3 regions of the Pseudoduganella sp. GW821-FHT05F09 genome follow, and region 2 is predicted to be linked to each of the others. Evidence: riboswitches for the same ligand, from Rfam matches in the RefSeq annotation. Region 2 holds a riboswitch; each other region holds the start of a gene.

Region 1 (4,409 bases), on a different contig from region 2:
TGGCGGCTGCTCGCGTGCGCAGGTTGCGGGAGTGTGGATGCATGTGCCTTTTTGTACCTTTATTTAATGCCGTAACGCACAGCGGCAAAGAACTTGGCGCCCGGTGTAGCGTAGTTGCGCGCCACTTCGTAGTTCTTGTCGGTGACGTTGTTCCAGCGCGCCAGCACGGACCAGTCGCGCGCGAACTGCCAGGTGGCGTACAGGTTCAGCAGGCTGTAGCCGCCCAGGCGGCGGGCGTTGGCCGCGTCGTCGAAACGGCTGCCGGACACTTGCAGCTCGGCGCCGGCGGCCACTGCGCCGCTGGCGTATTCTACGCTGGCGTTGCCGTGTTTTTTCGCGCGGCGCGCCAGCGATTTGCCGGTGGTCTCGTCTTTCGGGTCCTGCCAGTCGGCGTTGCCGGCCACGGTGAACGCGCCCAGGCGGCGGCTGGCGCTCAGCGACACGCCTTCCAGCATGGCGTGGTTGACGTTGTAGGCGCAGCTGCCCTTGCGTGCCGGGTCCGGGCACGGGGTGGTGGTCACCAGCATGTCGGTCAGCTTGTTGCGGTAGATGCTGGCGCCGAATCCGGTCACGCCGTCGTCGTACTGCAGGCCGGCTTCGGCGTTTCGGCCTTGCTCGGGCTTGTTGTTCTCGTAGCCGAAGCCGGGGTAGTACAGCTCATTGAAGGTCGGCGCGCGGAAGCTGGTGGCGTAGCTGGCGCTGGCGCGCAGCGCGCTGCTGAAGCGGTAGCCGTAGCCGGCCGAACCGGTGGTCTTGGTGCCGTACTGCGAGCTGTCGTCCGCGCGCAGGCCGAAGGTGGCCAGGTGCGCGCCGCGCTTCAGGCTGTAGGCGCCGGCGTAGGAATCGGTCTTGCGGACCTTGCCCAGCGCAGGCGTGGTGCCGGACACCACTTCTTCTTCGCGGTGGCCGAACAGCACTTGCAGGGTGTCTTCGCCGATGCGGAAATCATTCTGCCAGGTGGCGTCGGTCTGCTTGCTTTCGATGCGGCTGTAGGCGCTGGCCACGCCGGTGTCGGAGACCGAGGTGTCCTCGGCCTTGGCCAGCTGCACGGTGCTGTGCCAGTTGGCCGACAGCTGGTTCTTGCTGAATACGCCGATGTTGGCTAGCTTGGTCTGGCTGCGCGTGTCGTAGCGGCTGGCGCCGCTGTCGAACTGGCCGTCGGTGCGGCTGTTCAGGAACACCAGGCCCAGGCCATGGCCCTTGGCGACCTGGAAGCCGAACTGGCCGGAGGTGCTCACGCGGTCGTAGCCGTCGTCGTCGGCGTTGTAGCTGGTGCTGCCAGGCTTGGTGGCGGAGAAGCCGTCCGACTTTTCCTTGCCGGCGCTGAGCGCGTAGCTGAAGCTGTTGTCGCCCTCGGTGGCGCCGAAGATGCTGGCGTCGAATTTGCGGGTCTTGTCGCTGCCGGCGCCGAGCGAGGCCGACACGGTCTGCGGGCCAGCGCCCTTTTTCGTAAAGATCTGTATGACGCCGCCAATGGCGTCGGCGCCGTACAGGGAGCTCATGGGACCGTAGACGATTTCAATGCGGTCGATCGCCTGCAGCGGAATACCGGACCAGCTGGCGGTGCCGGACGACAGGGAGCCGATGCGCACGCCGTCCACCAGCACCACGGTCTGGTTGGCGTTGGCGCCGCGCAGGAACACGCTGGAGTTGGTGCCGGGGCCGCCGTTGCGGGAGATCTCGATGCCGCGCTGGCGCTGCAGCAGGTCGGTGATGGAGCCGGCGCCGGAGCGCGCGATGTCTTCCGCGCCCAGGGTGACGATGTCGCTCAGCACGTCGCGCTGCAGCTGCGGCGAACGGGTGGCGGTGACGATGACGCTGTCGGAAGCGGTGGTCTGGGCGTAGGAAGGCGTGCACAACGCCATAGGAATAGCCAGCGCAAGCGACGTGGCGGCCGCGTGCCGGATTACAGGAGAGCTCATATTATTTCTTTGTATAGTATGCAACCAGCCTACTTCCCCGTGGGCTGGATTGAACAGATGCGCGCAGCGCATCCACCTGCTTTGGCCGGTATCCGGGCTCGCAAGTTGAACTGCCTCACCTTCCCATGCAAAGCACAGTGGTCTTAAGGAGGCAGCTTGTCGCTGTGGGCGACACTTGTTTACCGTTGCGGGGGCAGCACACGTTGGCCGTTTTCCTTGTGGGGAGCGGCGTCGTGTTTCCCGTTTAACTGCGCGCATGGACATGCGCGCGGGCACCAAAACGCCGCCATTATATCGGCTTCAGGCGACAGCTTCCAAAATGACAGTTTCGCCGTAGGCGATTTTGTGCGGCGCGGCGGCGGCCCGCAGCGCGATTTCCTCGAGAGGGAGGCCGGCTTTTAGGCCGGCTTCGAGCGCCATCAGCAGGCGGATGGTGCCGGCGTGGCAGATGATGGCGGCGCGCCGGTGCCCGTGATCGTGTTCTTGCTTGCTCCGGTCCAGCAGCTCCGCCCGGAACGCCGCCACGCGCGCCGCCACCTGCAGCACGCTTTCGCCGCCGCCGGGACGGTAGTTCGCCAGGTCCGCCGCCCATGCATCGATCTCGGCGCGCGGAATGTCGTCCCAGCTGCGCAGCTCCCAGCCGCCGAAATCCATTTCCGCCAGGCGCGCGTCCAGCGTGTGGACGCCAAGGCGGCCGGCCAGCACGGCGCAGCGCTGCAAGGGACTGGCGTAGACAGGCGTACCGGGAGGGATGCTGGCGCTGCCCAGCAGCGCGGCGTGCACGCGCTGGATATCGTCCTGCGCTGCGGGCAGGTCGCTGCTCCCGTAGCAGACGCCCGGCGCCACCAGCGGCAGCGGATGGCGCACCAGGATCAGGCGCATGCCTACGCCTGCCATGCGCCGTGGCCCAGCCCGGCCAGCACGCACAGATAGATCAGCACCTCGGCCAGCTGCTGCACCGCGCCCAGACAGTCGCCCGTATAGCCGCCGATGCGGCGCTTGAATTTGCGGCCCAGCCAGACGGCGGCGGCCAGCGCCGCCAGCGTCGCCGCGCCGATGGAAATCCAGGGCAGCCATCCCATACAGCCGATGAGCGCTGCAGGCAATGCGGCGCAGGCGCACGCAATGCCGAATTCGGCGCCGTTCATTTCCTGCGCCATGGGCTTGGCCTTGCCCTCGGCGCGCGCGTATTCCATTCGCCAGATCAGCGAAGTGGCGGCCAGCCGGGAAAGCGGATGCGCCAGGAACAGCGCGGCCACGGCCACGGCGGGCGGCAGCATGGCCAGCGCCGTGCACTTCACCGCCAGCAGGCAGATGGTGCCGATCGCGCCATAAGCGCCGATGCACGAGTCCTTCATGATCTCGAGCACGCGCCCGGGCGTCATGCCGCCGCCAAAGCCGTCGCACATATCGGCAAAGCCGTCCTCATGGAAGGCGCCGGTGGCATAGATGCCCGCCGCCGTCGCCAGCAGCACCGCCACCGGCGCCGGGAAGAGCCACGCCGCCGCCGCGTACACCGCCGCCGCGATAGCCGCCACTACCAGTCCCACCAGCGGGAAGTAGCGCGACGCATGGTGCAGCCAGGACGGTTCGAAGCCCACCCAGCGCGGAATGGGCAGGCGCGTGAAGAACTGCAGCGCTATAAAGAACAGGCGGAGCTGATGCATGGCGGCCTGGATTTACTCTGACTTCTCGCTGACCTGGGCCGACTCAAAGGTCGCCATCTGGTTCACGAAATTCACCGCCGCCTGCAGCAGCGGCAGGGCCAGCGCGCTGCCGGTGCCCTCGCCCAGGCGCAGGCCCAGGTTCAGCAACGGGCGCGCGCCCAGGTTCTCCAGCATCAGCTTATGGCCGCTTTCGTCCGAGCAGTGCGCAAACACGCAGTAATCGAGAATGGCCGGCTGTAGGCGCGCCGCAACCAGCAGCGCGCTGGTGACGATGAAGCCGTCGATCAGCAGCACCTTGCGCAGCTCGGCCGCCTTCAGCATGGCGCCCGCCATCATGGCGATCTCGAAGCCGCCGAACGCCGCCAGCGCTTCCAGCGGCGCGGTGGCGCCGGCATGCTTTTCAGCCGCCGCTTCAATCACGCGCTGCTTGTGCAGCACGCCGCCGGCGGACAAGCCCGTGCCCGCGCCCACGCATTGCGCCGCAGGGATGCCGGTCAGCCTGTGCATCAGCGCTGCGGCCGCAGTGGTGTTCCCTATGCCCATTTCGCCGAAGCCCAGCACATTGCCCGTCACGCTGGCAGCGAGCGCCTTGCCGTGCTCCAGCGCGGCGGCGCACTGCTCCGCCGTCATGGCCGGCTCCTGCGCAAAGTTGCGCGTGCCGTGCGCCACCTTGCGGTCGTGCAGGCCGCCGCGCGGGCCGAAGTCATGGTTCACGCCCGCGTCCACCACGTGCAGTGCGCAGCCCATCTGTTTTGCAAACACATTGATCGCCGCGCCCTCGGCCAGGAAGTTCTCCACCATCTGCCAGGTAACGTCCTGC
Region 2 (4,409 bases):
AGACAGGGCGGCGGCGGCAATAATCAGGCGCAGGAAACGCATAATGATCCTTCTGGGAATATGAGTGGAGAACGGTGAGACGCCGCGAGATTACCATTTTTTCGCGTCCGCCATCAGGCCGGACAGCAAAAATCCCCGGCCAGCGGGGATTTTAAGCCTGATTTAAGCGCGCATCAGAACTCGTAGCGCGCCGACAGCTTGATCTGGCGCCCGTCCGAACTGTAGATGCCGCCTCGGCACTGGAAGGCCATGCCGTAGTACTGCTTGTCGGCCAGGTTCAGGCCGGCGACAGCCACTTCCCAGGCGCCGAACTTGCGCGCATAGCGGGCGTCCAGCGTGGTGTAGGACGGAATGCGCGCGCTGCAGCTGTTGGTGAAGTCGGAGCCGAAGCGCTGGCTGTCCACCCACTGCGCGCCGATGTCGGCGGTCTGGCCGTCGGCCGGGGTCCAGGTCAGGCGCGCGCTCAGCACGTTCTTCGGCACCAGCACCATTTCGCGGCCGGCGACGGCGCCTTCGGTGAAGGTGGCCTTCACGCGCTGGTAGTGGCCGCTCAGCGTCCAGTCGCGCGCCAGCTCGGCGCTCGCGTCCACCTCGAAGCCCTGGCGCTTGGTCGGCGCCAGGTTGGTGTTGGCGCCAAAGCCGAACGCGCCGGCGGTCGGATCGTAATAGATCTCGTTGCGCAGCTCGTGGCGGAACACGCGCGCGGCCAGCTTGGCGCCGCCGTCGGTGTAGCTGGTGCCCAGCTCCAGGTCGTGCGAGGTCTGCGGCTGCAGCACGGTGTTGGGCACCAGCGTGTAGCCGTTTTCATCGGCGTTGGCCACGCGGTAGCTGTGGCCGGCCTTCGCGTGCAGCGTGGCTTTCGACGACAGCGCATAGCTGCCCTGCACGTCCCACGCGTTCACGCCCTGGGTCACGCCGTAGTTGGCGGTGGACCACGGCGACGGATCGGCGTTGGTCTTCTCGAACAGCTCGCGGCGCACGCCTGCGGCCAGGCGGAAGGCCTCCCACTTGACTTCGTCGCGCAGGTACAGCGCCTTGGATTTCTGCGTGGCCTTGCTTGGGCTGGAGCCCTTCTGCTCGCGGGTCCAGTCGATGAAGTCCACGCCCGCCACCGCTTCGTTCAGCACGCCGCCGAACTGGTCCAGCTTGCGCACGCGCGGCGAGAACTGGGTCTGCTTGCTTTCGTAGTCCAGCACGGAGGACGTGGTGCCGTAGAAGTAAGTCGCTTCCAGTTCCTTGCGGCGGTGCGACAGCTCGGCGGCCAGGTCGTAGCCCGCCAGCTTGGCTTCGACGAAGGCGGTGAAGCGGTCGCTGTCGAGCGCACCGAAGTCCTTGGGCGTGGCGGCCTGGCGCGGGTTGGCGTCGAACTGGGCCTGGCTCAGCGAGCCGGCGAAGCGCGAGTCCTGGCGGGTGCTCGACAGGCGCACGCCGGCGCGGCCGCCGATAAAGCCCAGTTGCGCGCCGGCGTTCACGCTGCGCGATTTGAAGGCGTTGTTGTCGCGGTAGTTGTCGGTGTCGAGCGCGCCGCCGGACAGGTCGAAAGCCCAGTCGCCGGCGCTGTGGTTCAGCGCCGCGCGGCCTTCGCGCAGGCCGAGCTGGCCCGCTTCGGCGTACACGCTGCCGTGCGTGCCGGCGTTGCGCGCGCCGGGGCGCTTGGTGATGATCTGGATCACGCCGCCGGTGGCGCCGTCGCCGAACAGCACGCTGCTGCCGCCGCGCGTGATCTCGATGCGCTCAACCGAATCGACCGGGATGGTGGACAGGATGGCCGAGCTCAGTTCGTTCTCGGACAGGCGCACGCCGTCCAGCAGCACCACCATATTCTGGCTGCTGTTGGTGCCGAAGCCGCGCAGGTCCAGCGCGAAGTCCGGGCTGCCGTCCAGGCTCTGGTGGCCCAGCACGCCGCCGATCTTGCGGATGGCCTGGTTCACGTCGCTCACGCCGGCGCGGCGGATTTCGGCCGCGCTGATGACGGTGGCGCCGATGGGCAGCAGCGACGGATCGCTGTCGAAGCGCGCGCCGGTCACCACAACCGAAGCAAGCACATCGCCGGCGATCCGGGTTTGCGCAGAAACTGTAAACGAAGCGGCGGAGAAGCACAGCGCCACGGCAAGCGCCAGCGGCGACGAGGCCGGCGCGCGGCAGGAATTCGAGAAGGTCATGTTGTACTTTTATGCGTAGTGAGCATCCGCCTGCGTCCCCGCAGGCCGGATTCAACGAAAGGCTTTCAGCGCTTTCACCTGTTTGGCCGGTATCCGGGCTGGCAAGACGGGACGGGATCACCTTCCGGCGCGGGACTGGCCTGCGCAGTGGTTGTCGATCCAGCCTGCCGCGCATGTACTGCAGGAGCGCGGCGCTTGCGTACCGTTGCGGGGGCAGCACACCTTGGCCGCCGCGCTGCAAAAAAGCGCCGGCTGCCTTGTGTTTCCCGTTTAACTGCGTCCAAGGGCATGGACGCGGGCACCAAAACGCCGCCATTATACTCCCGGCCCCCAGGCGGATGATTTCGTTGGCAAATAATTACGTGCTTCGTTATAGTGGCGCCATGAACCCACACTCCTACCGCAAGCTCGCCGCCGTCCTCGCCGCCACGGCCGCCGCCGCCACGCTGGCCGCGCTGGCGCTGGCGCAAGTCCAGGTCATCGCCATCCCCGAACCCTACACGGACACCGGCATCCCCTTCGCGCCCGCGCAGGCCGCCGCCGTGGCCGCGCCCAGCGCGCCGGACGCCTGGGGCGGCCCGCGCACCGGCAGCGAAGCCACGCTGTCCGACCGCGTGGTGGACTACAAGATCGACGCCACGCTGGACCCGGACAAGCACACGGTGGACGGCAAGCAGCAGCTCACCTGGCGCAACCGCAGCGCGCATCCGGTGCGCACGGTCTACCTGCACCTCTACCTGAACGCCTTCGAACATGCGGGCACCACCTTCTTCACCGAGCACCGCGCCCGAGGCGGCGGCGTCTTCAGCCGCGATCCCAAGGACGGCGAATGGGGCCATATCGACCTGCGCAGCGTGACCCAAGGCGGCGCCAAAGTGGAACAGTCCTTCGTGCAGCCGGACGGCGGCCCGGCCGGCGACCGCACCGTGGTGCGGCTGGACCTGCCGCAGGCTGTGCAGGCCGGCGCCACCACCACGCTGGACATCGGCTTCCACAGCCAGCTGCCACGGCTGCTGGCGCGCAGCGGCTACTTCGGCAGCTTCCACCTGGTGGCGCAATGGTTCCCCAAGATAGGCGTGCTGGAACTGGCGGGCGAGCGCGGCGCCACCAGGCCGCGCTGGAACGTGCACGAATACCACGCCGAAGCCGAGTTCTACGCGGACTTCGGCAGCTACGACGTGAAGCTCACCGCGCCCAAGGACTACACGGTAGGCGCCACCGGCGAACTGCAAGGCGCACCGGTGGAAAAGAACGGCATGCTCACGCACCACTACGTGCAAGGCGACGTGCACGATTTCGCCTGGACCGCCGACAAGCGCTATGCGCCGCCGCTGACGGGCAGCTGGAGCGGTGAGGGCAGCCCGCCGGTCAGCATCAAGGTGCTCTACATGCCGGAGTTCGCGGCCAGCGCCGCGCCCTCGCTCAAGGCCGCGCAGGATGCGCTCACCTACTACTCCAAGACGCTGGGCCCCTACCCCTACAAGACGCTGACCGTGGTGCTGCCGCCGCATAACGCAGGCGAGGCGGCGGGCATGGAGTACCCGACCTTCTACACCGCCGACAGCTACGCCACGGTGGACCCGAAATCGCGCCAGGAATTCGAACTGGACCTGGTCAACATCCACGAATTCGGGCACGGCTACTTCTACGGCATCCTGGCCTCCAACGAGTTCGAGGAGCCGATGCTGGACGAAGGCCTGAACGAATACTGGAATATGCGCATGGCGCGCGAACGCGGGCAGCTGCTGCACCCGGCGCCGCGCTGGCTGCGCGCCATCGGCGTGTCGCCGGGTTTTGACGGCTTCCACTTTGAACTGGGCGGCGCGGTGCGCGAGAACCCGGCCGACCCCGCCGGACAGAACGCCTACACGCGCCTGCAAGGCATAGGCCCGGCCTACAACCGCAGCGCCACCATCTTCCACGACCTGGAAGCGCAGCTGGGCAAGCAGGCCACCGAGCAGGCCTTCAAGGAATACTACCAGCGCTGGCGCTTCCGCCACCCCAGCACCGCCGACCTGCGCGAAGCGCTGGCCCAGGCCAGCGGCCAGCGCGCGCTGGTGGAGCGCGTGTTCGCGCAGCAGGTCTACCGCACCGGCAAGGTGGACGACCGCGTGCAGTCCATCAGCAGCGAAGAAGTGCTGCCGCAGCCGGGCAGCCGCATCGTCAACGGCAAGCGCGTGGAGCTGACCCAGGACCAGGTGGACAAGCAGATCGACGATGCGCGCGAAAAATGGGACAAAGCCCACC
Region 3 (4,409 bases), on a different contig from region 2:
CAGTTCCTTGATGATGACCTCGGCCTGCTTGCGGCCCAGCGCGCGTTCGCCGTTCGCTTCGGCCTCCAGCACGTCGGCGTGCAGGCGGCCCAGCAGCCCGCTGGTCATTTCGCCCTGCACGCGCGGCGGCAGCGTGGCGAACCAGCGGCCATAGTCGGCCGCGCTCACGCTGTTCACCGTGCCGCTCAGCTCACGCAGCGCGGCGCGGTCCTCCGGCAGGTTCACGCCGTGCGCCATGATCATGTCCAGCAGCGCCTGCGGCGATTCCGGCAGCGGGCCGGTGCTGTAGCCCGCCGCCTTCATCGCGTTGAGCATGTCGAACAGCGAGGCCGGCACGTCCAGATTGTCCGCGCCGATGTTCTGGCGGCCCGGCGGGTGGTTGTAATAGATCAGCGCCACGCGCTTGTCGCGGTTGGCCTTTACGCGCAGCGCCAGCCAGCGGCTCACGCGCGCGCCGAGGCGCCCGGCTTCGTCGGCCAGCACCACCGGCGGACGGTTTTCAATGCCGGTCTGCTTGTCGCGCTGCGGCTGGCCCAGCGCCGCCACCACAATGGGCTGGCCTATGCCCTGCAGCTCCGGCAGCGCCACGCGGTACTGCACCGAGTCCGGCGGCAGGCCGTCCGGCGACAAGCGCCATTGCACGGCGCTGCGGTCGGACAGGCGGATGGCCTTGAAGACCGGCACATTGAGCCGCTTGAACGCTTCGGTAACCGCTTCGCGCCCTTCGGCCGCACCCACCACGAAGTCCTGCAGCACCACCAGCGCCGCCGGCTGGGCCGGCACCACCAGCTCGGGCAGGCGCTCCAGCGCCTCGCGCGAGGCGCCGCCCCAGCGCGTGAGCACCTGCACGCAGGGCTGGCCGCGCTGTTCGATCTGCCGGCACACGGCGGCGGGAACCATGCTGTCCATATTCGACAGGTCCAGCACCACCACGGTGGGCTGCGGCTTCAGTCCAAGCTGCGCGCCCTTGCCCCAGGCCTGCGCGTCAGTCAGCTCGCGCTGGCCCACGCGCACGCGCAGCGTTGGCTCAGGCAGCGGATCAGCAAGCTTCATGGCCGGATTGAGCAGGTGCGCAAACAGCGCCGCCGTATTGTCCACGCCGCCCGCCTGCCAGACCTGGCGCGCCGCCAGCCAGCGGCTCGCGGCGGGGTCGGCCTGCGCAGCTTTCAGGGCAGCAGGCGACGGCGCTTCGGAGGACAGTTCGCGCAGCGTGTCCGGCGAAAAGGCCTGCATGCCGGCGCGCCCGTCGCGGCTCATCAGGCTCAGGCTCGCTTCGCCGTTGAAGGCCAGCACGGCGGTCTGCGCGCGTACATTGCGCGGCAAGGCGTCCTTGAGGCGGCGCGCCGGGTCGCCGAACAGCGACACGGCCAGCACGCTGTCGGCCTGTTTGATCCACAGGCCGGCGTCACGCTCGCTGGCGGCCATCCACTGGGCCGGCGTGCGCAGCACGATGCGGTCGCCGGGATGGCTGGCCAGATGGCGGTGCGCGGCCTCGATGGCGGCCGGCGCGGCGCGCTCGGTGACGATGGCGAACAGATTGGCCGCAGGCGCGTGCGCACAAGCGCAGGCGCACAACAGCGCTGCGGCTAGCCGCAGGAGTATGGAAGTGCCCAATTTGAACTTTAGCAGTGACTGCGCGCCAGGCGCGCAGGAAAACAGGCAAAACCACACCCCGGGTTTTTGCACAATCTTCGTGACTGGCCGGTCTTCTGGCTGGCCTTCATCCTTCCCTGGCCCTGCCTTCCCGTGCAATGCACAGTGGCGTTCGGTCAAAGTCGTCAGGCTTACAGCAGCGGGGGCTGCGCCGGACTGGCTCGCAATGAAAATCGCGCGCGTCACCGGCTTCCCGTTTCACCCTCCAGCCGACAAGCGGGAGGGCACCATTCACGTAATGCCGCGATTCTACCGTACCCGGCGCCTGGATTGAACAAATTTGAGCGGCGTCATGAAACCCATTCGTTGCGCTGGACGGACGCCGCAGCGCGCATTAAGGTTTTTGCACCGCACGGAAAAGGAAGGCCATGGAACCATCCACTTGCAGCCCCATCGCCCCGTCCGGGGCGGAGATTGAACCGGCCGCAAACTGGCCCGCCCTGCTGGCGGTGGCCGTGTTTTCTGCGGCCCTGTTCCAGGGCTACTGGCTGGCCGAGCGCCTGCTGCGCAATTACCCTTCCGTCACACTGCCTGCACTGGGCGCCGTGCTGGCGGCCTGCATCGCGGCGTCCGGCATAGGCTACGGGGCGGCGCCCCGGCCACTGCGCACGCTGATGCGCGGCCTGGCCATTTCCTGCGGTCTTTACAGCGTCCTGCTCTACCCTTCGGTCCCGGCAGTTGCGCATGATTTCAATGGCTGGAGCCAGTTCATGCTGTCCGCCGCCTGGCTGAGCGCCGGGCTGGCGGCACTGCTGGCCATGCGGCGCCCGGCCTGGCTGCTGTATTGCGGCTTCTATGCCTACTGGGTCAAGCATGCGGCGGGCTATATCACCGGCTTTCCCTACGAGACGCTGCTCGATGTCTATCCACTGATACAGCTGCCGGCCTACCTGGCCGTGTCCGTGCTTGCGCTGGAGCTGGCCAAGCGCGCGTGGCCGGAGGGCGGCAAGCACCTTGCCGGCGCGGCGCCCTACTGGGCCATCCTGTTCATCGCGATTGCCATGCAGGCGGCGAACTACTTTTATTCCTCCCTGGCCAAGGGCGGCCTGGATGGCGGCGTGCTGGACTGGGTGCTCAACAACGAGAACCGCAACATCTATCACATCGCGCTGCACAACAAGCAGCTGCTGTGGGGCGACTGGACCGCGCTCACCAGCGCGGTGTCCGGCTTGCTGCAGGTAGTGGGACGGCCGTTCGCGGTGGGCGTTTTCCTGATCCAGCTGTCGGCCATACTGGTGTTTGCCAACCGGCGCTTGCTGCTGGTCCTGTTCACCTTGTTCGACCTGATGCACCTCGGGATTTTCATACTGGCCGGGGCGAATTTCTGGACCTGGTTCATGGTGAACCTGTCCATCATCGCCGCAGCGTCGCAGCTGCCGCGCAGCGCGTTCAACTGGCGCACGGGCGCGGCGGGCGCGCTCGCCATTGCGCTGTCGCCGCTATTCGCCCATGTCGCCAGGCTGGGATGGTATGACAGCCTGGCCGTCAATGAAGCGTATTTTGAAGTGGTGAAAAAGGACGGCGGCACGGCGCGGGTACCGTCGACCGCATTCGGCTTCTACTCCTATCCAATTGCGCACATGAGTTTCGGCCTGCCTCCGGGGAACTACCTGCCCACGGCCACCAACGGCGGCACCTTGTCCTCCGCCGTGCGGAGACTGTCCTACCGCTGCGATTTCAGCAGTGCGGCGCCGGCCGCAGGCGCGGGCTGGAACGGCGCGGCGCTGTCGGCCTTTATCCGGGGCTACCACCGCCAGGTAATCGGCAAGGCGGGGCCGGACGGGCGCTGGTCCAGGCAGCTCTACCCCCACCATTTCTGGAGCGCGCCGTCGGTCGAGCAAGCGTTTGCGGGCGTGGACATGCGCGGCGTGGATGCGTATCGTCTGGTGGTCGAATCAGTCTGTCTCGACCCGGACAGCGGCGCCCTGAAGCGAAAGGTCTATCACAATGAATATCGCATCGACCTTGCAGGCTGAGTATCCCGGCGGCCTGGTGATCGTGTACGACGGCGAATGCCCGTTCTGCTCCAGCTATGTGCAGGTGCTCAAACTGCGCGAGTCCGCCGGTCCGGTGCACCTGGTGGATGCGCGCGCCCGGCCGGTACTCGCCGGCATGCTGCAGCAAGGCGGCTATGACCTGAACCAGGGCATGGCCGCGCTGTACGGAGGACGCATCTACTTCGGCGCCGAGTGCGTGCATATGCTTGCGCTGCTGAGTACGGAGTCCGGCGCGTTCAACCGCATCAACAGCGCCGTGTTCCGCTCGCGCACCCTGTCCCGCGTGCTGTACCCGGTGCTGCGCTGCGGGCGCAACCTCACGCTCAGGCTGATGGGGCGCAAGAAGCTGCCGCCGCCGCCGGGATAACCCCCTGCTACAAGCCCGCTTCGAGTATGCGGCGGCTTGTCTCCAGCGTCACGTCCTGGCGTTCGCCCAGGGCCGTCATGCCATGCGCTTCCAGCTGGCCTATCACCGTGTCGATATGGCGGGCGCCGATATCGTAGTCGCGCAGCCGCGTCGGCACGCCCAGGCTTTCAAAGAAGGCGCGGGTGCGGGCAATGGCCGCGTCGATGCGCTGCTCCTCGCCGCCTTCGGTGATATGCCACACGCGTTCGGCGTACTGCAGCAGCTTGGCGCGCTTGGCTTCGCGGCGCACCTGCATATTCGCGGGCAGCACGATGGCCAGCGTGCGCGCATGGTCGATGCCATGCAGCGCGGTCAGCTCGTGGCCTATCATGTGCGTGGACCAGTCCTCCGGC

The links. A riboswitch is a leader RNA that binds a small molecule or an ion and turns the genes downstream of it on or off. The one in region 2 is predicted to bind cobalamin.
Region 1: another riboswitch for cobalamin. It lies ahead of AC07S4_RS30205 (TonB-dependent receptor domain-containing protein); the one in region 2 lies ahead of AC07S4_RS05905 (TonB-dependent receptor).
Region 3: another riboswitch for cobalamin. It lies ahead of AC07S4_RS17950 (cobaltochelatase subunit CobN); the one in region 2 lies ahead of AC07S4_RS05905 (TonB-dependent receptor).

Annotation. Positions count from the first base shown of each region.
Region 1 covers NZ_JBWKSD010000018.1:13,583-17,991, forward strand. The annotation lists gene AC07S4_RS30200 (FecCD family ABC transporter permease) at 1-43, opposite strand, end outside; gene AC07S4_RS30205 (TonB-dependent receptor domain-containing protein) at 60-1,922, opposite strand; cobalamin riboswitch at 1,989-2,217, opposite strand; gene AC07S4_RS30210 (histidine phosphatase family protein) at 2,223-2,804, opposite strand; gene AC07S4_RS30215 (adenosylcobinamide-GDP ribazoletransferase) at 2,807-3,589, opposite strand; gene cobT (nicotinate-nucleotide--dimethylbenzimidazole phosphoribosyltransferase) at 3,602-4,409, opposite strand, start outside.
Region 2 covers NZ_JBWKSD010000002.1:158,841-163,249, forward strand. The annotation lists gene AC07S4_RS05900 (thiol:disulfide interchange protein DsbA/DsbL) at 1-42, opposite strand, end outside; gene AC07S4_RS05905 (TonB-dependent receptor) at 174-2,162, opposite strand; cobalamin riboswitch at 2,230-2,483, opposite strand; gene AC07S4_RS05910 (M1 family metallopeptidase) at 2,546-4,409, shown strand, end outside.
Region 3 covers NZ_JBWKSD010000005.1:252,681-257,089, forward strand. The annotation lists gene AC07S4_RS17950 (cobaltochelatase subunit CobN) at 1-1,614, opposite strand, end outside; cobalamin riboswitch at 1,683-1,900, opposite strand; gene AC07S4_RS17955 (hypothetical protein) at 2,022-3,629, shown strand; gene AC07S4_RS17960 (DCC1-like thiol-disulfide oxidoreductase family protein) at 3,601-4,017, shown strand; gene AC07S4_RS17965 (iron-containing alcohol dehydrogenase) at 4,025-4,409, opposite strand, start outside.